Regions from separate parts of the Bacillus sp. ISL-35 genome, predicted to be linked through region 1. Evidence: riboswitches for the same ligand, from Rfam matches in the RefSeq annotation. Region 1 holds a riboswitch; each other region holds the start of a gene.
What was found. A riboswitch is a leader RNA that binds a small molecule or an ion and turns the genes downstream of it on or off. The one in region 1 is predicted to bind S-adenosylmethionine.

Region 1 (7,752 bases):
TTTCTTGATTCCTGTTCCGAGTCAATCTCCAGTACATCAAGATTCTTTGTTGCTTTTTCAATTTTACCGCCGCTAAAATTTTTGTGGAATAAATCCCCGGTATTATGGGCGGGATCCGTTGAAACAAGCAGGACCTTTTTTCCTTTTTGACCGAGAAAAAGCGCCATTGCCGCTGACGTTGTGCTTTTGCCAACCCCGCCTTTTCCGCCGATAAAATAAATTCTCTTCTCAAGCATATCCATAAAATCTCCTCCTAACAGCAGCGTATCCCATCAAACGGGGACTTCTCCATCCCTGCCCTCAGATGCCAATCATGGAATCTTTCAATGATGACCGGATAAAGTTCAAGTGAATAGTAAAAAGCCGGGTTAGGCAGTCCCAACATTTCTGAAAAGCAAAGCAGCATAAACAAATCCTCTTCGTCTCTTAATTCCCTGGCAATCTCTGTTCTGTGCGGCAGTTTGAGAATTTCATCATACACTGCGATGGCACGTTTGAATTGTTCGTAAAACCCCATACTATTACCTCCTTGCAAAAATAACAATAGAGACCGGTCGCCCGGCCTCCAGTGTATTACATTTCCTTGCTTAATGGCGGAGGATTATTCCTGCTGAAGGCTGCAATTGCCTCGAGGATGATCCAGAATACAAAGATCAGGATGAGTCCGCCGATTCCAAAGAGCAGCATATTCAACTCGCTGCTTCCATATCCAGACCACTGAAATACTACCTGCTGAATCATGGCCCAAAGTGTCATGAAGAAGACGAACACCATAGGAATGAAGGTGACAAGATAGTTTCTTCCCTGCCGCTTCAGCCAGATGGAAATAAGCAGCAGGCTGACACCCGCCAGAAGCTGATTACTAGTTCCGAACAGTGGCCACAATAAATATCCACCAGAACCAAACCCGTTTGGACCTTTTGGCAGTAATACTAGCGCCGCACTGGAAACAACTGCAACTGTTGTAGCTACATGAGGATTAGTCAAAGACTGGACATTATATTCACTTCCAATTTCAGCAATGATGTAACGCATCAATCTTACCGAAGTATCAAGAGTGGTAGCAGCAAAGCTGACCACAATGATCGATACGATAGTCCTTGCGATGTCTGCAGGAATCCAAATTCCAGTCGCAAGCTGGGCAGCACCATTGATGAAGTTGCCAAGACCTCCAGAGCTTGCAGCTGCAAAACTTGAATATGCAGCACTAAAGTCAGCTTTAGTTGCAAAGACGGTGACAACTGAAATAATGGCGATCAAAGCGAGAATACCTTCACCTACTGCACCTGCATAGCCAACAAAGCGGGCGTCAGTTTCTTTTTCCAGTTGCTTGGATGATGTCCCTGAAGAAACAAGTCCATGGAATCCGGAAATGGCTCCGCAAGCAATGGTAATGAACAATAACGGGAACCAGGAAACATCGGTTGCCGCTGCATTCATTGCCGGAGCAGTAACATCAGGCTGTAAGAAAACAAGGCCTGCATATAGGATGAATAAGCCCACAACCAACTGGTGTGAATTGATATAATCGCGAGGCTGGAGAAGCTTCCAAACCGGCAGAGTTGAAGCGATATATACATAAACCATCAGTACAAGGATCCATACAAAGAATGCCATTGATACGCCGCTTAAACCGAACATGACGGTATTATCGGCACCGCCGAAGTATTTCACTAAATCGATTTGCAATACTGGTACACGACTGGCAAGAACGGCTGCTCCATACATGACGACAAGCGCTACCAAGGAAGGCAGAAGCATCCCTTTTTTCTTTTTATAAACAGCGTAGCCAATCCAGATTGCAAGCGGAATTTGCAGGAATATTGACAGGACGCTTGCTGGGAAGCTGACAAACAAGTTCGCTATTACCCATGCAAAAACGGCGTTGACCATCAAAACAAGTATTAAAATAATGAATAAGAACATGATTTTTGCACGTTTGCCAATCAGCTTGTTTGTGATTGTACCTACTGATTGCCCCTTATTCCTGACGGAAAGAACCAGAGTTCCAAAGTCGTGCACACCTGCTGCAAAGACCGTACCTAAAGTAACCCACAGGAATGCAGGAAGCCAGCCCCAGTACACAGCGATTGCCGGCCCAACAATTGGTGCAGCCCCGGCTACAGACGTAAAATGGTGTCCCCAAAGGATCATTTTCTTTGTTGGAACAAAGTCCACGCCATCTGAATACTGGTGTGCCGGTGTCACATAGTTCGGATCAAGACGGTAAATCTTTTCAGCTACCCACTTAGAATAGAAGCGGTAGCCAATCGCAAATACAATCATTCCGATTACAGCTAACCATAAAGAATTCATTTAATTAACCCTCCCTTTTTATGAGTTGGTACTACAACTTAATAATAAAAATATATTAGTTGATTAGTCAATAAATTCTGACTTCTTTTTAAAAAAAGGATAAATGATTATTTAATGAATGTAAGGTTGCTTAATAAAAATTCCAATTATCCCCCCAAAAAATTTTCCCAACATGGTGATTCGACATTTTTAGACTTCATTGTTGAAATGTTCAGACAACTAAAGTATAACTATGATAATCTACTAATTTTTATTAGCTAGAATTCGATTTTAGGAGGAGTTCATTTGAAGAAGAAAGTCGTATCATTAAGTTTAACAGCAAGCTTGGCATTGAGCGGAATGGTTGCAGCTACGGGCTTTGCAGCACCATCAGCAGATTCTCCAGCCAAGAAATTCACAAAAACACATGGATCACCTGAATTTGTTGCAGGCAATCTGACTAATCCATCGGAAAAAGCAGCAAAGGATGTTGTTCTTGGATATTTAAATTCTTCAAAAGGAAAATATAACCTCAGTGCAAATGATAGTTTCGTAGTCAAATCACAGGAAACAGATCAGCTTGGCGGAGATGTAGTCCGCCTTCAGCAAGTATTTAACGGTGTTCCTGTCTGGGGAGCTGACCAGGCTGCCCGAGTGGATGAATCAGGAGTGCTTCAAGTCTTCAGCGGTACTGTCAGCAAAGGCTTGGGCGAAAAGCTAGTAAAGGCCTCAAATAAGAAGTCACAGAGAGATGCAATTGCAGCAGCTGAAAAAGATCTTGGCTTCAAACCAGATTACGAAGCAGCTCCATCTGCTGAATTGGTTGTTTTTCCTGCTGAGGACCAGGCAGTATATGCCTACCATGTGACATTGAACTTCCTCAGTCCGGAACCTGGCAATTACCAGTACTTTATCAATGCGGTAACAGGTGAAATCATTAATAAGTACAATGCCATTCATACTGCCGGCAAAGTCAATCCTTCTTTAACCGGTACTAATACTGTTGGTTCTGGTGTCGGGGTGCTGGGCGACCAGAAATCATTGAATACTCTACTTTCGAATGGTTCTTATTACCTACAGGACAATACTCGTGGAAATGGTATATTCACTTACGATGCACAAAACCGTCAAAGGACTCCAGGTACCCTTTGGGCTGATGCCGATAATAATTTGAATGCATCCTATGATGGTGCGGCAGTGGATGCTCATTACTATGCAGGTCTGACTTATGATTACTATAAAAACAAGTTTGGCCGGAATTCGTATGACAACAAAGGAGCAGCACTGAAATCCACTGTTCACTATAGCAGAAGTTACAACAATGCTTTCTGGAACGGGCAGCAAATGGTTTATGGTGACGGCGATGGAACTACCTTCATCCCGCTTTCCGGAGGCCTTGATGTTGTCGCGCATGAATTGACTCACGCTGTGACAGATTTTAGTTCGGATCTGGTTTACCAGTATGAATCGGGCGCACTGAACGAAGCGATTTCGGATATCTTCGGTACACTCGCTGAATTCCATGACAACAATAATCCTGATTTCGAAATCGGCGAAGACATCTATACACCAAACAAGACTGGTGACGCACTCCGCTCCATGAGCGACCCGACCAAATACGGCGATCCAGATCACTACTCCAAGCGTTATACTGGAACGTCCGATAATGGCGGAGTCCACACAAACAGCGGAATCATCAACAAAGCGGCCTACCTTCTTAGCCAGGGCGGCACACATTACGGTGTGACGGTTTCTGGAGTCGGTACTGAAAAATTGGGTGCAATCTTCTATCGTGCAAACACGGTCTATTACACATCTTCAACGAACTTCAGCCAGGCGCGTGCTGGAGCTGTACAAGCTGCTAAAGACCTGTACGGATCAACTTCTCCAGAAGTCGATGCAGTCAATAAAGCTTTTGATGCAGTGGGAATAAACTAATAGCTTCATATTCATTCAGACTGGCTCTTGTTCGAGGAGAGCCAGTCTTTTTATGTGGTCCCTTTTGAAAAACCGTTGTTTTCCGATTAAGGTCAAATGCTGCATTGGTGACCTTTTTTATAATATCCCTAGATTTTTGGTCCCCAATCTCCTTTATTGGTGCCCTCTTTTATGGATTCCTAAATTTTTGGTCTGCAATCCCTCCTTTTGAGGCCTGTTGTCCCTCATGATTCTCGTACAAAATCAAAATCCTATTTTGTGACACACGCCATTATCGATAAACGCCTTTGTCCGGCTATCTTCTGCAGTAAGTTCAATCACCAATACTTCACCGCTTTAATTAAATGATTGACAATCTTCTATAACAGCGTTAATATTTAGAGAAATTTAATAATTCAATTTATGTAATCTTATCGAGAGAAGCTGAGGGTCCTGGCCCAATGAAGCTTCAGCAACCATCAACTTTGTTGAAAAGGTGCTAATTCCAGCAAGTTTTTTAAAAACTTGGCAGATAAGAAGTTGGCTGATATTTTAAAAGTCTTCTTCTTGAGAAGGCTTTTTTGTTTTTAGTTTTCATTTTTCGCAATTATTCTGTGAGTTACTAGTTTAAAAGCGATCATTTTTAAAACAAACATTGCCTCCTGCCAATCAATCATTAGGAGTGAGTATATTGGTGAAAATTGATACCAAGTTAGCACAGCTAGGCAATAGGAGTGAATCTGCAACTGGTGCGGTGAATCCTCCCATTTATTTAACGACAGCGTATCGTCATGAAGGGATTGGACAGTCCAGCGGTTACGATTATGTCCGTACCGGCAACCCAACTCGCGAAATTTTGGAAAAGGCGATTGCCGATCTTGAAGAAGGCACACGGGGATATGCATGCAGTTCCGGAATGGCGGCAATTTGGACCGTTCTCTCGTTATTCCAGTCTGGCGATGAATGGATTGTCTCAAAAGATTTATACGGAGGTACTTACAGGCTTCTTGAGCAAGGTTTCAAAAAATGGGGATTACTTAGTACATACGCAGACATGTCTAATTTAAATGAAATCAAAGCAGCCATCAATCCTAATACGAAGGCGCTGTTTGTGGAAACACCGACAAATCCTTTGATGGAACAGGCTGATATCCAGGCGATCGCGCAAATAGCGAAAGAGAACGAGATATTGCTGATCGTGGATAATACCTTCTACACTCCCCTTCTGCAAAAACCATTGACTCTAGGTGCGGATATTGTGATCCACAGTGCGACGAAATACCTTGGCGGCCATAATGATGTGCTGGCAGGATTGATCGTTGCCAGGGGCGAAAAAATCTGTGATTCCCTTTTCCTCCATCATAATGGGGGCGGAGCGGTGTTAAGCCCGTTCGATTCTTGGCTTCTCCTTCGCGGCATGAAGACATTGTCATTAAGGATGGAGCGGCATGAGCGGAATGCCACGGCACTGGTTGAATTCTTGGAGAATCATGAAGCCGTAAAGGATGTCCTTTATCCCGGCAGAGGCGGAATGATTTCGTTCCGCGTCCAGTCTCCTGCCATGGTCAATCCGTTTTTAAAAAGTCTTTCCACGATCACTTTTGCAGAAAGTCTTGGAGGCGTTGAAAGTTTCATTACCTACCCAGCTACACAGACACATGCTGATATTCCGGCTGAAGTCCGTGAACAAACCGGCGTTTGTGACCGGCTGTTGCGATTCTCTGTCGGAATTGAGGACTGTGATGATTTGATTGATGATTTGCAAGCGGCACTTAAGAAAGCGATTGAGGAGGCTGGAGTTAAATGAGCCATCCATATACCTTCGAAACCCAGCTGCTCCATAATAAATATAAGGTGGATCCTGCAACTGGCGGAGTAAGTGTTCCAATCCAGCACGCTTCTACCTTCCATCAGTCTTCTATCGATCACTTTGGAAAATATGATTACAGCCGCAGCCTCAACCCTACCAGAGAAGCTCTAGAGGATATAATCGCAGAATTGGAGGGCGGTGTCAGGGGATTTGCTTTTTCATCGGGTATGGCTGCGATTTCTACTGCCTTTATGCTGCTTTCGCAGGGAGACCATGTAGTGATTACCGAGGATGTTTACGGTGGTACATACAGGATGGTAACTCAGGTTCTGAACCGTTTTGGAATTGAACACACATTTGTGGACATGACAGACCTAAATGCCGTGGAACAGGCGATCCGCCCTCACACCGCATTGCTCTATGCAGAAACACCTTCGAACCCTTTATTAAAAATAACGGATATCCGTGCACTTAGCTCAATTGCCAAAAAGCATGGAGCCTATACTTTTGTGGACAATACCTTCATGACCCCCTACCTCCAGCGGCCACTGGATCTGGGAGCTGATATCGTGCTTCATAGCGCCACAAAGTTTCTGTCCGGCCACAGTGACACAGTTGCTGGCCTGGCGGTTGTAAAGGATGAAAAATTGGCAAACAAGCTATATTCCCTTCAGAACTCCTTCGGCGCAGTCCTCGGTGTCCAGGATGCCTGGCTGGTGATGAGAGGAATGAAGACATTATCTGTAAGGATGGACCAATCCCAGGAAAGTGCAAGGAAGATTGCACAATTTCTAAAAGGCCAGCCTTTAATCAAGAATGTATTTTACCCAGGCCTGGCAAGTCATGCTCAGTCGGACCTTCAAGCTCAGCAGGCGGGTGGTCCTGGGGCTGTCCTTTCTTTTGAGTTTGCAAACGAAGGCCTCCTTCCTGGATTTATTAATTCTGTTAAGTTACCGGTTTTTGCAGTCAGCCTCGGGGCGGTAGAGTCCATCCTCTCCTATCCCGCAAAGATGTCACATGCAGCAATGCCTCTTGAAGAACGCAAGCTAAGAGGAATCAGTGATGGTCTCCTCCGGCTTTCAGTGGGACTTGAAAACGCCGAAGACTTGATTTCGGACTTTCAGCAGGCCTTATATGCGATTGAAGCGGTACCTGCTAACAGGGAGGGATTATAATGAATTTCCTGAAACGTATGGAAAATGAAATTTTAATAGCTGATGGTGCGATTGGTACCCTCCTCCATTCCTATGGAGCTGGTACCTGTTTCGAAGAGTTGAATCTCTCTCAGCCAGAAGCGATTGTAAAAATCCATAAGGCCTATATGAACGCCGGAGCCGACCTGATCCAGACGAATACATATGCTGCCAATTATATAAAACTTGAAAGATATGGACTTGAAGACCAGGTGAAGGAAATAAACAGTGCAGCAGTCCGGCTTGCCCGTCGAGCTGCAGGCAGCGAAGCTTATGTGCTCGGCACTATGGGCGGCAATCGCGGAATCAGGCCGTCAGCCATTCCCATCGAAGAGATCAGGAGGAGCTTCCGGGAACAGCTCTATTGCCTGCTTCTTGAAGGCGTGGACGGACTGTTGCTTGAAACCTTTTACGATATGGAAGAAATAGAGACAGTACTTGAAATTGCCAGAAAGGAAACAGATTTGCCGATTATTGCCCAGGTATCGCTTCAGGAAATAGGCATCATGCAGGACCAGACCCCTCTCCAGGAAGTTT
Region 2 (7,752 bases), on a different contig from region 1:
GGAACGATATGAGTACAATTCCTTATGTCATAGAGCAATCTAACCGTGGCGAGCGTTCATACGATATTTATTCCAGATTGTTAAAAGACCGTATCATCATGATTGGTGATGAGATCAACGACCAGGTGGCCAACAGTGTCATTGCACAGTTGTTATTTCTTGAAGCAGATAATCCCGATAAGGATATTTCCATCTACATTAACAGTCCTGGGGGCTCTACAACTGCAGGGTTCGCGATTTTTGATACGATGGAATACATCAAGCCAGATATCAGCACTATCTGTATCGGAATGGCCGCGTCGTTTGGGGCAATGCTTTTGCTTGCCGGCACGAAAGGAAAAAGATTCGCTCTGCCAAATAGCGAAATCATGATCCATCAGCCTCTTGGCGGGGCAAGAGGGCAGGCTACCGAAATAGAAATTTCCGCTAAAAGAATCCTCAAACTTCGTGACCATGTGAATAAACTCATCTCAGAACGCACTGGTCAGCCAGTGGAAAAAATCGAAAAGGACACTGACCGCGATTACTTCATGAGTGCACAGGAAGCTTTGGAGTATGGGATTATTGATAAAATTATTACACGGACATAGTGACGTAAGGGCTGCTCTGGCAGCCCTTTTTTGTGCTAAAACAAGGAATCGACTGAATTTAAAGCAAAAAATAGAATCCTTTCACGATAATTTCATTCAGGCTTGAATAAATATTTAAAAGGACAATTTTCCTTAGGTAACTAGAAGAGCAAAATCATGCTCCTCTCTTACAAATAAACTGAATAATCGAATAAAGGAGGAGATCATGTGCAAAACACGCCTGAAGTTGAGGCTGGCAAACAGCCTGAACTACCATTATCAAACCTGAGTATGTTGAAGTTTTTTCTGTTTAGTGCGATTGGCATATTCATGTTTTTCGTTCCAATTGCTGTGGCCGGAAAATCGTCGATCCCGCTTGACCATTTAGTGACCTGGATTAATACCACCTTTTCTGCAGCGGTTCCGTATTATGCATTTATCGTTATTTTATTAGGTGCCATTTATCCTTTTTACCGGAAAACGTGGAACAAGAATGTAACGATTATGGTTTTTTCTTTGCTAAAAGTTATGGGAGTTATTGTGGCTTTGATGATGCTGACTGATGTTGGGCCAGCATGGCTCTTTGAACCTGGCATGGGACCTTTCCTGTATGAAAAGCTGGTTATTCCGGTTGGAGTGCTGGTACCGATTGGTTCTGTATTCTTGGCATTGCTTGTCGGCTATGGCCTGCTTGAATTTTTTGGTGTGCTTCTGCAGCCAATCATGCGGCCAGTCTGGAAGACACCTGGAAGGGCAGCAATTGATGCAGTTGCCTCCTTTGTGGGAAGCTATTCAATCGGACTGCTCATTACTAACCGTGTGTTCAAGGAAGGCAAGTATACAATCAAAGAAGCAACCATTATTGCGACAGGCTTTTCTACCGTATCTGCTACATTCATGATTGTAGTCGCTAAAACGCTGGGTTTAATGGAAGTATGGAACACGTATTTCTGGACGACACTTTTTGTTACGTTTATTGTAACCGCTATCACGGTCAGGTTGCGTCCATTAAAAACGGTGAGTGACGAATATTATGAGGGCAAAGGCGTTCCAGAGGAACCAGTAACAGAAAATCGGTTCAAAACAGCGTGGGCAGAAGCTATGATCGCATCAAACAAAGCACCATCCCTTGGCAAAAATATTTTGGATAACTTGCGCGATGGAATGATTATGACGATGGGAATTTTACCGTCCATTCTATCTGTTGGCTTGTTAGGGTTGGTTTTAGCAGAGTTCACTCCTGTGTTTGATGTTATCGGCTATATTTTCTATCCATTCACATTGATTCTCCAGATTCCCGAACCCATGCTGGCAGCCAAGGCTTCTGCTATTGAAATCGCAGAAATGTTCCTGCCTGCTATGCTTGTGACAGAAGCCCCTATGGTCACAAAGTTTGTCATCGGCGTCGTTTCGGTTTCAGCCATTGTCTTTTTCTCTGCGCTGATTCCAAGCATAATGTCTACAGAAATTCCAATCAGCTTAAGAAAATTGGTGGTCATCTGGATACAGAGAACAATCCTTACACTTATCATTGTTGCGCCAATCGCACACTTTTTGTTTTAATTTAAAACCTATTTTATGAGCTGCCTGGCAGCTCATTTTTTTATTTTTTCCTAGAACTGATAAAGTGAAACTGCTATAATCGATTTTATATTTAAAAAATTCAGAGGAATCAACTTCCATGAGAACATCATGAATCATTGAACAGTAAAGGGGATTGTCCATGAATATTTACGGATCAGAAAAGATCAGAAAGATGACTTCGAGCATTTTTCAGGAAGTAGTAGACAGGAAGCAGCTTGCATTGATGAATGGCAAGGATGTCATCGACTTAAGCATTGGAAGCCCGGATTTCCAGCCGCCAGTATTTGTGATGGAAACACTGGCGAATTATTCTATGGATCCCGGTAAATACGGCTACACATTAAAGGGCATAGCCGAGTTTAATGAAGCAGTGAAGTATTTTTACAGTCAGCGATATTCCGTTGAGCTTGATGAAAAAACAGAAGTATTGCAGTTGATGGGTTCACAGGATGGGCTTGCGCATTTGGCGACTGCCATCGTTGATCCGGGGGATTATGTCCTGGTTCCAGATCCAGGATATCCAATCTATGAAGCTAGCGTTACGATTGCTGGCGGGGAAATCTACCCTATGCCACTGTTGGAGGAAAATAACTTCCTTCCTCAGCTAAATGAGATTCCAGAGGAAGTTTTGCAGAAAACAAAAATGATGATTTTGAGCTATCCTGGAAATCCAGTTACTGCACTTGCTGACAGGGTCTTCTTTGAAGAGGTAGTTGAATTTGCCAGGGTACATAATATTTTAGTCGTCCATGATTTTGCGTATTCTGAATTGATTTATGATGGGAATCCTCAAATCAGTTTCCTGTCGGTACCTGGTGCCAAAGAGGTTGGCATCGAGTTTAACTCATTATCAAAAACCTTCAATATGGCTGGCTGCCGTATTGGTTATGTTGCTGGTAATGCACAGGTCATCAATCTTCTGGCATCATTCAAATCCCATATTGATTATGGAGTCTTCTACCCGATCCAAAAGGCAGCAATTGCTGCACTGACATCTGACTATTCGTTTCTTGATCATCAGTTAAAGCAGTATGAAGCACGACGGGATGCTTTGGTCTCAGGTTTCAGGAACAGCGGATGGCAGGTAGCCAATTCTCCGGCCACGATGTTTGTCTGGGCTAAAATCCCTGCTGGATGGAAGTCTCATGATTTCGCCTTCAAGTTGATTGATGAGGAAGGGATTGTTGTAGTTCCAGGTGACGCATTTGGAAAGCAGGGAGAAGGATATGTCAGAATTGCCATGGTACAGCCTCCCGAAAGACTGGTAGAAGCTGCACAGAGGGTAAATAAGTTTTTGCTGGGTTTTCCGGTAGGAAGTTGAAATTTATTTCGGTAAACGAATTGACTTTTGGCTGAATTTAGAATATTATCACTTTAACGAACTAAAATTTAATAAGCATGTCTTCTTATCAAGAGAGGTGGAGGGATAGGCCCTGCGAAACCTCGGCAACAGGTTCTGAATGAATACTGTGCCAATTCCTGCGGACAATTTTGTCTGAAAGATGAGAAGAGAGTATAAAAAGGCTCTCTTCTTTATGAAGGGAGCCTTTTGTCTTAGGGGACTATAAAATGGTCTCTTAGTTTTTGTTTTTAATACCGACTTAACAGGTTGGTAAACTCGAGATTATTGGGACAGAGGAGAGGGAAGAATGAAGTATGGATTTTGGCTGCCGATTTTTGGCGGATGGTTAAGAAATGTTGAGGACGAAAAGATGCCACCAACTTTTGATTATGCAAAGAGAGTGGTTCAATCAGCAGAGGAGTGGGGATACTCTACAACTTTAATTGCAGAATTATATTTGAATGATATCAAGGGTCCTGAGCACGATTCTCTTGAAGCGTGGACAACCGCTGCTGCATTGGCTTCAGTGACCGAAAAAATCGAAATCATGGCTGCGGTAAGACCCGGATTCCATAACCCTGCAGTTACAGCAAAAATGGCAGCAAACATTGACCAGATCAGCAATGGCCGCTTTACTCTGAATGTGGTTTCAGCATGGTGGGAGGAAGAAGCGCGCCAGTATGGCGGTATTTTTACCGAGCATGATGAGCGTTATGATCGCACACATGAATTCATCGACGTATTGAAGGGGCTTTGGAGTGAAGAAAGCTTTTCATATGAAGGCAAGTTTTATCAGCTGAAGGAGACGAAGCTGTTCCCTAAACCGATTCAGCGTCCGAACCCAATTTTATATGCTGGCGGCGAAAGTCCGAAGGGAAAACAAACCATTGTTGAGAAATGTGATGCTTATGTTATGCATGGCGGAACGGTGGAAGAAATCGAGCAGAAGATTACTGATATGAAAAATCGCAGGGCTGCAACATCAAATACTGAACTGTCAGAGTTCGGAATGGCCGCTTACGTCATTTGCCGCGACACTGAGGCTGAAGCATTCGCAGAGTTGGAACGAATTACTTCTGTAAAAGAATCCAGTGCCTATGCAGGCTTCAAGGACTTCACCAGCAAATCACAGCTCGAGCAGCAAATCCAGCTACAGGATTATTCTGTCTCTAATCGCGGATTGCGCCCTAATTTGGTAGGAAGCCCTGACCAAATTGCACAGCGGATTTTACAGTATGAAAAAGCAGGTTTGGGATTGCTCCTGCTGCAATTCTCCCCACAACTGGAAGAGATGGAGAGATTTGCGAAACAGGTTATGCCGCTTGTGGAGGCAAAAAGAAAACAGCTGACAGTTTGATAGATAAATAAACGAAGGAGATGAGGATCATGAGCAAAGTTTATATCATCCATGAAAACAGTGAATGGACGATCCACTTAACAAAGCGTCTTGAGGAGCTGGGAGTTCCTTTTGAAGAATGGCATCTGGACGAAGGGCTGTTTGATTTGTCAAAGGAGCCGCCAGAGGGGATTTTTTACAGCAGAATGAGCGCTTCTTCCCATACAAGAGGACATCGCTTCGCACCCGAATATTCGGGACAGGTATTAGCCTGGCTGGAGGCACATGGCCGGAACGTGTACAACGGATCAAGGGCTCTTGAACTGGAAGTCAGCAAAGTGAAGCAATACCTTGAGCTGAACAAGCATGGGGTAACGACTCCACGGACAATCGCTACCGTTGGAAAGCAGCAGCTGCTCGAAGCGGCAAAACAATTCGAGGGAAGAGCCTTTATCACGAAGCACAATCGAGCTGGAAAAGGGCTCGGAGTCCAGTTGTTTCAATCTGTTGAAGCACTGAAAGCATATGTGGAGAGCCCGTCCTTTGAGGAACCTGTTGATGGAATAACACTCATCCAGGAATATATCCAGTCACCTGAAAGTTATATTACTCGCTGCGAGTTTGTCGGCGGAGAATTTGTCTACGCAGTAAAAGTGGATACTTCAGAGGGGTTTGAGTTATGCCCGGCAGATGCCTGCCAGATCGGCGACTTGTTCTGCCCAGTAGGGGAAGAAGTAGAGGAAAAGCCGAAATTCCAGGTGATTGAAGGCTTTGATGATCCTGTTATTGAAAAATATAAAAGAGTATTAGACTCAAATAATATACAAGTAGCCGGAATTGAATTTATCAGAAATGAGACGGGTGAAATCTTTACCTACGACATCAATACAAATACGAATTATAACTCAGACGCGGAAGCAAAAGCAGGTAAATACGGGATGTTGGAGCTGGCGAAGTTTCTAGAAGCACAGCTGATTGCGGAATATGGAGCAGTCGCCAAGACCCGTTAAGGTTCAGAGCAGGGATTAGCCCTGCTCTTTTTTTGTTTATTGAATGAAGGATTTATGTTAATTTTAATTTAACAAGTTCTGGTAATGGAGAGAATGAGAGAAATGACTAGCCGATTGATTAAAAATAACCTGACAGCTGATTGTGAAAGCTGCTTTGGATTATGCTGTGTGGCTCTGCCGTATGCGAAATCAGCGGACTTTCCTGTTGATAAAGAAAGCGGTTTGCCTTGCAAGAATTTGCAAGCGGATTTCCGCTGTGGAATTCATGGAAAACTTCGGGAAGAAGGATACAAAGGATGTACGGTATACGAATGCTTTGGGGCTGGCCAGAAGGTTTCCCAAATCACCTATAAGGGATTTGATTGGCGAAATAAGCCAGAGCAGGCTAAGGAAATGTTTGATGTTTTTCCAATCATGCAGCAGCTTCATGAAATGCTTTGTTACCTGGATGAAGCTCAGGCATTGAAAGAGGCCAATTCACTTCAACTTCAACTTAAGGATATCTATGTCAAAATAGAGCAGCTCACGAACTTAGATGCAGGGGAAATTCTTGCTTTGGATATCCCCTCCTATCGAGCAGTTGTAAACGAACTGCTGTTACAGACAAGTGAATTGGTCCGAAGTAAAGTGAAAAGCGAAAAAGAAACAAAAGGCAAGAACCTGCTTGGAGCAAAGCTTAGACGTGCTGATCTAAAAGGCTCTGATTTCCGTGGAGCTTTGCTGATTGCTGCTGATCTCCGAGAAGCGGACCTAAGGGTGTGTGATTTTATCGGTGCAGACATGAGGGATGCTGATTTAAGCGGAGCTAATCTGGAAGGCAGCTTCTTTTTGACTCATGCTCAAATTAACTCGGCCAAGGGAAATGATCGGACCAGGCTGCCTTCATCTTTGAAAAGACCAAATCATTGGAGGTAATTAAATGGCAGCTATCATCATATTGATAGGCAGTATTTTTAGCGTGCTCGCCGTTGGGTATGGAACAAAAGTGTGGGACAACAAGAAATAGTTTTTTACATTGGAAAGTATGGATGTAATTTGAAACTATTCTGGATTTCTCTCGGATTTATTAACAAGGGGGAGAATAAAAGAAATAGTCATTGTTTATTCCTAAATTCCTGGTTTTGCTACTGATCGGCTGTACAAATCATATTGATCATTTCAGTCCATAATTTTAAGGTTGAATACGCTGAGTCATTAGAAGACGAAGTTTAAATAACGGATAGTGTTACAGGGGTGCTGCCTGAGAGCCGAGAAAAATCAAACCGGAAATTCTTATGGATGGCTTTTATGGAATCCCTATTAGAGATGAGATCGTTCTGGAAAAGAAATTAAATAAAAATGCTCAGTAAAACTGAGCATTTTTAAACTAAAAGATTGGCCTTTAAAATACGTTCGATTTCTTTACGAGTTTGAGTGCCTCTTTCGAGAAAAAGTAACCGGAAGTAAAGTGCTTTCAGGAATTGATTTAAGTTAGTATGCTTCCGAAAAAAAGTTGGTGAAAAGCCGTTGCTGGCTCTGATTTCTGTTACTTCAGCCGAAAGTTCAGAAACCCAATCTTTTAAGATGTCATCATTCATTTCCTTTTCCATTAGAGAAATTATGGCAGCAATCAGCCGCTCATCTTCCTCGTCCACATAAGCTGTTTCTATTAGTATGCATCTCCTGATCGTATCCAGACATTCGCTTGCCAAAGTCTTATCGAACAAAGGGTGCTTAATGGCTTCATCCAGTAAATCGGCACCATGAGCGATGCTATGCGCCCAGCCTTTTTCTTCGACGTAACCCCGTGTATCTTCTTCCTCAAGAAGATATTTCATGCTGCTTTCAATGGTTTTTTTGACGGTATCTTCAGATAGAAATCTCTCTTTGCGATCTTTACCTAAAACGAGAGCAACCACCAGTGAAGAAAAT
Region 3 (7,752 bases), on a different contig from region 1:
ACGGTGACGTGTATAAATCAGGACTGATCCAGGTAACAAGGGATGAAGAGAAAAACAAACTGAATGTTAAAATTCCGCCATTAAGGGCGCTGACCTCAAAGCCAAAACGTATTGCCTCCGGTCATGGTGCTTGTCCGGGCTGCGGTATTTTTGGCGGCCTTGAAATGTTCTTCAAAGGCATTGAAGGAGATCTTGTCATCCTGTTCCAGACGGGCTGTGCGTATGTTGTTACAACAGCGTATCCTCACACCTCCCATAAACAGACAACCATCCATAACCTGTTCCAGAATGGGGCAGCAACATTGTCAGGGACGCTGGAAGCATTCCTTGAATTGAAGCGGCGCGGTGAGATCGAAGTGTCAGCAGATGCGACATTCGTGATGGTAACCGGAGATGGCGGCATGGATATCGGTATGGGATCAGCAATCGGAACAGCGCTTCGCGGCCATAAACTGATCATGCTTGAATATGATAACGAAGGATATATGAATACAGGTTCGCAGCTTTCCTATTCCACTCCGTTTGGGCATATGACCAGCACTTCAAATGTAGGGAAGGCCCAAAAAGGAAAGGCGTTCCACCATAAGGATACTGCCCAAATCATGGCTTCAACCAATATACCTTATGTCTTCACGGGTACCGAGGCATTCCCTCAGGATCTTTTGAAAAAGGCTGCGAAGGCACAATGGTATGCCCAGAATGTTGGAACTGTATATGGCAAGCTGCTGATCACTTGTCCGCTTAACTGGAAGTCAGAAGATCGCTATGGACAGACGATCGTAGAAGCGGCTGTCAATTCCAACTTCTTCCCGCTTTATGAGGTGGAGGAGGGGGTCACGAACATAACGTATGATCCTGAAGCGAAAAACAAAAAAATCCCTTTGTCAGACTGGCTAAAATATATGGGAAAAACAAAGCATTTGTTAAAAGAAGAAAACAAAGACATGCTTGTTGAATTCGAAGAAGAAGTTGAAAAAAGATGGCAGCGCCTTAAGGCGAAGCACGAAAACGAATATCTATAATATTTTAAGAAGCCGGGGGGATTCCCGGCTTTTTTTGTTTCTACAGTCTCTGCCAAAAAGTCTAGTAAATAAACAGGAAATAATCACGAAATAAAAGGGATTTTCAATATCGATGTAGAAATTACTAGAAAAATGGGAATCCGACAAGGAGGCTTTCTGGTGGGGAGTGCTAATGGACAGGATGATATTAAGGCACTGAAGGAAAAAATAGCCGCTTTAGAACAAGAAAATTCCTTTTTAAAAGAGATAGTAAATGACCAGCAAGCAGCCACTGACTGTTCTTTAGACTTGGATCCAGATGACAGTCATACAGCTTTTGATGAAAGATTTCTCGAAGACAGGGGCTTATTAAAAAGCTTATTCCGCGAAGCGCTTGACGGCATTGTGTTCTGGGGAAAATCTGGTCAGATCATTGCTGCTAATGAAGCGACCTGCAAAATCTTCGGTCTTACTCTGGATGAATTATTGAAACATAAAATCTCGGACTTTATTTATCAAAAAGATGATAAATATAGCGAAATGAAAAAAATCATTAAAGAAAAAGGCGCCCTGCGTGAGGAAGCGGTCTTCTTGCTGCCTAGCGGGGAAAAGCGGCTGCTGGAATTCACCGTCAAGCTCAATGCTGGTGATGGGTACCATATGACCATTGTACGGGATGCAAGTGATCGATACCGGATGGAACGGGAAATACGGAAAAGCGAAGAGAGGTTCAGGAAAATCTTCGAGGGTTCAATCGAGGGCATGATACTATGGGATGAAAATTGCAAACACTATGAAATCAACCCTTCCGGCATGGCGAAGCTTGGGTTGAAGCCTGAAGACCTTGAAGAAGAAAATTTTCGGAAGCTTTTCGTCAGTCTTGGATTATCAGAGACATTACTTGATGAAAAAATTGAAGAACTGCTGCGAAAAGGAAGGCTGGATGGAAGACTTACCATCCCATATGAAGATGGCAGGTTGAAGCATTTTGAATACACGGTCAAACGGCATCTTGTCGATAGCCTGAATTTGATTATCTTCAGGAATATCACTGAAAAAGTCGAAATGGAAGCACAGCTCCGAAAATCCGACACGTTGAATATACTAGGGGAGCTGGCAGCCGGAATAGCCCATGAAATCCGAAATCCAATGACTGCGCTCAAAGGATTCATACAGCTTCTCGAGAACAGCTCGGGTGATCAGTATTCCCTTTATTTCCAGGTGATCAAGTCAGAACTCCAGAGGATAGACTCAATCATAAATGAGTTCCTGATCCTTGCCAAGCCGCAGGCTATCAAGTATGTCAGAGAAGATATTTCGAAAATAATGAAGGAGACTGTAGACCTTCTGACAGCCCAGGCAGTCCTACATGACGTTCAATTCAGGACGATTTATGACAACAGTTTACCCAATCTCCTATGTGAACCGAATCAGTTGAAAAAAGTCTTTATAAATATCATAAAAAATGCCATCGAAGTCATGCCAAAAGGCGGATTCGTATACGTTGAAATCAGCAAGGCGCCGGGGAACAAGATACATATTTCAATCAAGGATGAGGGCGAAGGAATCCCCGCTGATAAAATTGAAAAACTTGGGGAACCATTCTACACAACAAAAGAAAGAGGAACTGGCCTCGGACTGATGGTTAGTTTCAAGATCATTGAAGAACATGGAGGCACAATCGAAGTAGAAAGCGAACCGGGACACGGAACTACTTTCCATCTGTATTTGCCAATTACTGAAGAAACGTCTGATTGATTGCTAATCAGGCGTTTTTTTTGAACTGAAGGAGGGGGAGTTTCTTAGGTTATACCAAGATAGGACTTCGCCTGGTGAAAACTCAACTCTGTTCCGACCCTAATGAGCCATGCGAAAAAAGACATGATAAAAAATGAAAAAGACTTTTCAAATAATGGAAAATGGTATATATTAGATACATACCTAATTAGATAGTTATAAAATAATAGGAGAGATCATCATGCAGCTGGATAGAATAGTCGCTTTTCATAAAGCAATGGGCGATCCAACCAGGATAAGAATTGTTGCGCTGCTGGCCCGCGGTCCGCTTCATGGCCAGGCGATCGCTGGCAAATTAGGCCTCACGCCGCCCACGATCACACATCATATAAAAAAATTGCGTGATGTCAATGTCATCATTGAGCGCAGGGACAAGAACACAATTTATTTCCATTTGAACGAGTCGGTCATTAAGCAGCAGACCAAGTCGCTTGGCAAATTAATCATGAAAAAGGAAGAGGAGGTGGAAGCATTGATCGACCAGAACATCGAAAGGCAGAAGGTCATTGAGAATTTCATGACAAAAGACGGCAAATTAAAAAATATTCCGGCCCAGCGGAAGAAGAGGCTGATGATTTTTGAATACATGGTCCGTGGTTTAAAAACAGGTAAAAAATACCCAGAAAAAGAGTTGAACGAATATATTAAAAAGTTTCACGAGGACTATGCTACAATCAGGCGTGAATTCATCATCAATCACTATATGTATCGCGAAAATGGGATTTACGAATTGAATCCGGAAGAGATGTGGGCAAAACCGGAGTGATGTTCCATTGTCTGCCAAAAAACCGCCACAGGCATTGTCCCTGGCGGTTCTTTTGGCGGTCTTTATGCATTAATAAAGTTCAGGCCGTCGGTCAGCAAAAATAGGGATTTTGCTTCTCGCCTCTTTAACCTGATCAAGATCGATTTCTGCGAACAGGATTTCCTCGCCTTCTCCGCCTTCAGCAATCACATCACCCCAGGGACTGATGATCATTGAATGGCCGGCAAATGTATTGTTAGGGTCCGCGCCGGCACGGTTGCAGGCAATGACAAAACACTGGTTTTCAATGGCACGGGCAATAAGCAAAGCGCGCCAGTGTTCAAGCCGCTGGATCGGCCATTCAGCGACAATGAAAAGTGCTTCAACGTCCTGGAGGGCATGGGCACGCACCCATTCTGGGAAGCGGATGTCATAGCAAATCAGCCCAGCGAAATTATGTCCGTCCAAAGAGAACAAGCCTTTTTCATTCCCGGCAGCGAGATATAGGTGCTCATCCATAAGCTGGAACAGGTGAAGCTTACTGTATTTTCCCGCAAACTCACCATTCTTGTTATATATGAGCATTGTATTTTCAATGCCAGCTTCTGTTTTGTTGGCAACGGAACCGCCAATAAAATGGGTTTGGTGCTTCACAGCTGCTTCACGTAAAAAAACTTTGGCTTCCTGGGCTCCTTCATCGGCTGTGCCATTCAAATTGGCCAGGTCATATCCGGTTGTCCATAGTTCGGGAAGGACTATTACATCTGGATCATGAGAACTTGCCCGGTCAATCATTCGGGATGCAGCATCATAGTTTTTTTCAGGGTTTCCGAAAGCAATATCCATTTGCAGGCATGCTATCTTGAGTTTCATAAAAAGTCACCGCCATAGTTTCTGAAAATTATATCTTTACAAGTTACTATTTACGTTATATCATTTGTGACTAGAATTTCAAATTAAAAAATTTTAAATTTATAAATTATTAAGCAGGTGAGAGAATGGAATTCGAACAATCAGAATTATTGAAAAGCCTGCCCAGACAGTTTTTTGCTTCGCTCGTGCAAAAGGTGGGCTCTTATACTGAAAAAGGGGCCGATGTCATCAATCTCGGACAGGGGAACCCTGACCAGCCGACACCGGAACATATTGTAGAAACATTAAAAACGGCGGCAGAAAACCCGCTGAACCATAAGTATTCACCATTCCGGGGATTTCGTTCGTTAAAAGAAGCGGCAGCTGAGTTTTATAAAAGAGAATTTGGCGTTGATCTTGACCCTGAAGAGGAAATTGCCATCTTGTTTGGCGGCAAGGCTGGCCTCGTGGAAATTCCTCAATGCCTGTTGAACCCTGGAGACTCGATCCTTGTTCCGGATCCTGGCTATCCTGACTACTGGTCTGGAGTGGAGCTGGCAAGGGCAGAGATGATAAAAATGCCGCTAAGAGAAGAAAATGGCTTCCTCCCTGACTACACAGAGTTAGGAGCCGAAGAACTCGAAAAGGCAAAATTGATGTTTTTGAACTATCCCAATAATCCCACTGGTGCGGTTGCGGATCAGGCATTCTTTGACCAGACAATTGATCTGGCGCAAAAACATAATATATGTGTTGTCCACGATTTTGCTTATGGGGCGATTGGCTTTGATGGGAACCGGCCATATAGCTATTTGCAGTCAAAGGGTGCCAAGGATGTCGGAATCGAGATTTATACTTTATCTAAGACGTATAATATGGCCGGGTGGCGAGTGGGTTTTGCTGCCGGCAATAAGAGTGTGATTGCCGCAATCAATTTACTCCAGGACCATATGTATGTCAGTTTGTTTGGCGCGATCCAGGAGGCTGCAGCGGAAGCATTACTCGGATCCCAGGAATGTGTAGCGGAATTGAATGACTTGTATGAATCAAGAAGGAACATACTCATTGACGGTTTAACAAGTATTGGCTGGAAGGTCACTGCACCGAAAGGGTCCTTTTTTGCCTGGCTTAAGATTCCTGATGAATTCACCTCATCGGTCGATTTTGCTGACTTTCTTCTGGAAAAAGCCCATATTGCCGTTGCACCTGGAATTGGGTTCGGCGAGCATGGTGAAGGCTATGTGCGTGTAGGCTTACTCACATCTGAATCGAGATTGAAAGAAGCTGTCACCAGAATCGAAAGCTTAGGAATTTTCAAAAAAGATATTGACAATGATTTGTGAACCTGACATAATCCTAATTAATAAATTTACTTTAACCAATTAAATAACTTAATTAAATTATTTTCTTATCAAGAGCAGGCGGAGGGACGAGCCCGATGAAGCCCGGCAACCGATCCAGCATAATGCTGGGCACGGTGCTAATTCTTGCAGCGAAAGCTGAAAGATAAGAAGAGTTTAGTGAACGTCCTAACCTCTTCTTTTTGAAGAGGTTTTTTTTATGCCCCGCATAGCCGGGAAAAACCAGTTTTGAAGGGATTGATCTTCATGAGTGAAATTACAGCAACTTACATTGTCCATGATGCTAAGCATAATCCAGAGAAAAAGGCGGAGGGCATCGCACTTGGTTTGACAGTGGGATCCTGGACAGACCTTCCGGAACTGGACCAAAAACAATTAAAAAAGCATAAGGGAAGAGTGGTTTCGGTTGAAGGCAGTGGCCTGGACGCAAATTCTGATACTGTGGCGACAATTAAGATCGCTTATCCGGCAATCAATTTTTCTCCGGATCTGCCGGCAATTCTTACAACTGTTTTCGGCAAGCTATCGCTAGACGGAAAAATAAAGCTAGTCGATCTCGAATTTGGAGATGAATTGAAAAAAGCTTTTCCAGGTCCCCGTTTCGGAATTGAAGGAATCCGCAATAAGCTGGGTGTTTATAACAGGCCATTACTGATGAGTATCTTCAAAGGAGTGATTGGCCGCGATCTTCCATTCCTGTTAAAACAGTTAAAAGAACAAAGTCTTGGCGGAGTTGATCTGATCAAGGATGACGAAATTTTGTTCGACAATGAGCTTGCTCCTTTTGAAAAGCGAATCATATTAGGAAAACAGGTCCTTGAAGAAGTCTATCAAACTACCGGTCACAGAACCCTGTATGCTGCTAATCTGACAGGCAGAACCACTCAACTGAGAGACAAGGCCAGAAAAGCAGCTGAATTGGGGGCGGACGCATTGCTGTTCAATGTTTTTGCCTACGGACTTGATGTACTGCAGGAGCTAAGGGAAGACGATGAGATTGGCATTCCCATCATGGCACATCCAGCAGTAAGCGGTGCGTTAACAGCAGCCGATGAATATGGTTTCTCCCATTCTTTGCTGCTCGGAAAACTTCTCCGTTATGCTGGTGCAGATTTCTCCCTGTTCCCATCACCTTATGGCAGTGTCGCCCTTGAAAAACAACAGGCTCTATCAATCGCTGAGGCATTGATTGCCGAGGACGAGTTCAAGAGAACATTTCCAGTCCCATCCGCCGGTATACATCCAGGAATGGTTCCACTTCTTATAGAGGATTTCGGATTGGATTCAATCATCAATGCTGGCGGCGGTGTCCATGGCCATCCCGGAGGAGCACAGGGAGGCGGAAAAGCTTTCAGGCAGGCAATCGACACAGTTCTCGATGGTAAAGCCCTTGAGGAAGGTGCTCTTGAATTCGAAGAACTTAAGGCAGCAATCGACCTTTGGGGCCTGGCTAAGGCGGTGGCAAAATGAGCCAGCCAGTCATTTTCTGTGATTTTGATGGAACAGTAACCGAAAAGGATAACATCATAGCGATCATGAACCGGTTTGCTCCAGAGGGCTGGGAAGAACTGAAGGAAGGAGTACTGAACCGTACGATTTCCATCAGGGAAGGGGTCGGCAAAATGTTTTCCCTCCTTCCAGTCAGCCTGAAGGATGAAATCATTGAGTTTGCCGTGAAAAATGCGAGGATTCGTCCAGGGTTCCAGGAATTCCTTGATTTCGCGAAAGAGGAAGGGATCCCGGTCTATATCGTCAGCGGCGGCATTGACTTTTTCATTGAACCGATCATCAAATCATTCGGACCGATTGAAGGCATTTTTTGCAATGGCTCTGACCTCTCAGGCGAATCAATTAAAATTGAATGGCCGAACAGCTGTGATGATCAATGTTCAAATGATTGCGGGTGTTGTAAGCCATCAATCATGAGGAATCTGGGTCATGACGGAATCTATAAAATCGTCATCGGTGATTCCGTGACCGACCTTGAAGCAGCTAA

Region 2: it holds a riboswitch for S-adenosylmethionine, as region 1 does, so the genes downstream of both, J7E38_RS19660 (LLM class flavin-dependent oxidoreductase) here and J7E38_RS10690 (methionine biosynthesis PLP-dependent protein) in region 1, are expected to answer to the same signal.
Region 3: it holds a riboswitch for S-adenosylmethionine, as region 1 does, so the genes downstream of both, mtnW (2,3-diketo-5-methylthiopentyl-1-phosphate enolase) here and J7E38_RS10690 (methionine biosynthesis PLP-dependent protein) in region 1, are expected to answer to the same signal.

Annotation. Positions count from the first base shown of each region.
Region 1 covers NZ_JAGGQK010000006.1:256,720-264,471, reverse strand. Annotated here, with positions in the region: gene J7E38_RS10710 (ArsA family ATPase) at 1-242, opposite strand, end outside; gene J7E38_RS10705 (cory-CC-star protein) at 254-517, opposite strand; gene J7E38_RS10700 (carbon starvation CstA family protein) at 574-2,316, opposite strand; gene J7E38_RS10695 (M4 family metallopeptidase) at 2,602-4,233, shown strand; SAM riboswitch class I at 4,641-4,751, shown strand; gene J7E38_RS10690 (methionine biosynthesis PLP-dependent protein) at 4,904-6,019, shown strand; gene metC (cystathionine beta-lyase) at 6,016-7,197, shown strand; gene J7E38_RS10680 (bifunctional homocysteine S-methyltransferase/methylenetetrahydrofolate reductase) at 7,197-7,752, shown strand, end outside.
Region 2 covers NZ_JAGGQK010000017.1:16,333-24,084, reverse strand. Annotated here, with positions in the region: gene clpP (ATP-dependent Clp endopeptidase proteolytic subunit ClpP) at 9-590, shown strand; gene J7E38_RS19670 (YjiH family protein) at 861-2,132, shown strand; gene J7E38_RS19665 (LL-diaminopimelate aminotransferase) at 2,293-3,474, shown strand; SAM riboswitch class I at 3,557-3,662, shown strand; gene J7E38_RS19660 (LLM class flavin-dependent oxidoreductase) at 3,803-4,852, shown strand; gene J7E38_RS19655 (ATP-grasp domain-containing protein) at 4,882-5,841, shown strand; gene J7E38_RS19650 (pentapeptide repeat-containing protein) at 5,944-6,756, shown strand; gene J7E38_RS19645 (DUF2785 domain-containing protein) at 7,203-7,752, opposite strand, start outside.
Region 3 covers NZ_JAGGQK010000002.1:353,698-361,449, forward strand. Annotated here, with positions in the region: gene J7E38_RS04935 (thiamine pyrophosphate-dependent enzyme) at 1-1,022, shown strand, start outside; gene J7E38_RS04940 (PAS domain-containing sensor histidine kinase) at 1,182-2,759, shown strand; gene J7E38_RS04945 (DUF2087 domain-containing protein) at 2,980-3,564, shown strand; gene J7E38_RS04950 (carbon-nitrogen family hydrolase) at 3,634-4,416, opposite strand; gene J7E38_RS04955 (pyridoxal phosphate-dependent aminotransferase) at 4,542-5,738, shown strand; SAM riboswitch class I at 5,801-5,908, shown strand; gene mtnW (2,3-diketo-5-methylthiopentyl-1-phosphate enolase) at 6,003-7,226, shown strand; gene J7E38_RS04965 (2-hydroxy-3-keto-5-methylthiopentenyl-1-phosphate phosphatase) at 7,223-7,752, shown strand, end outside.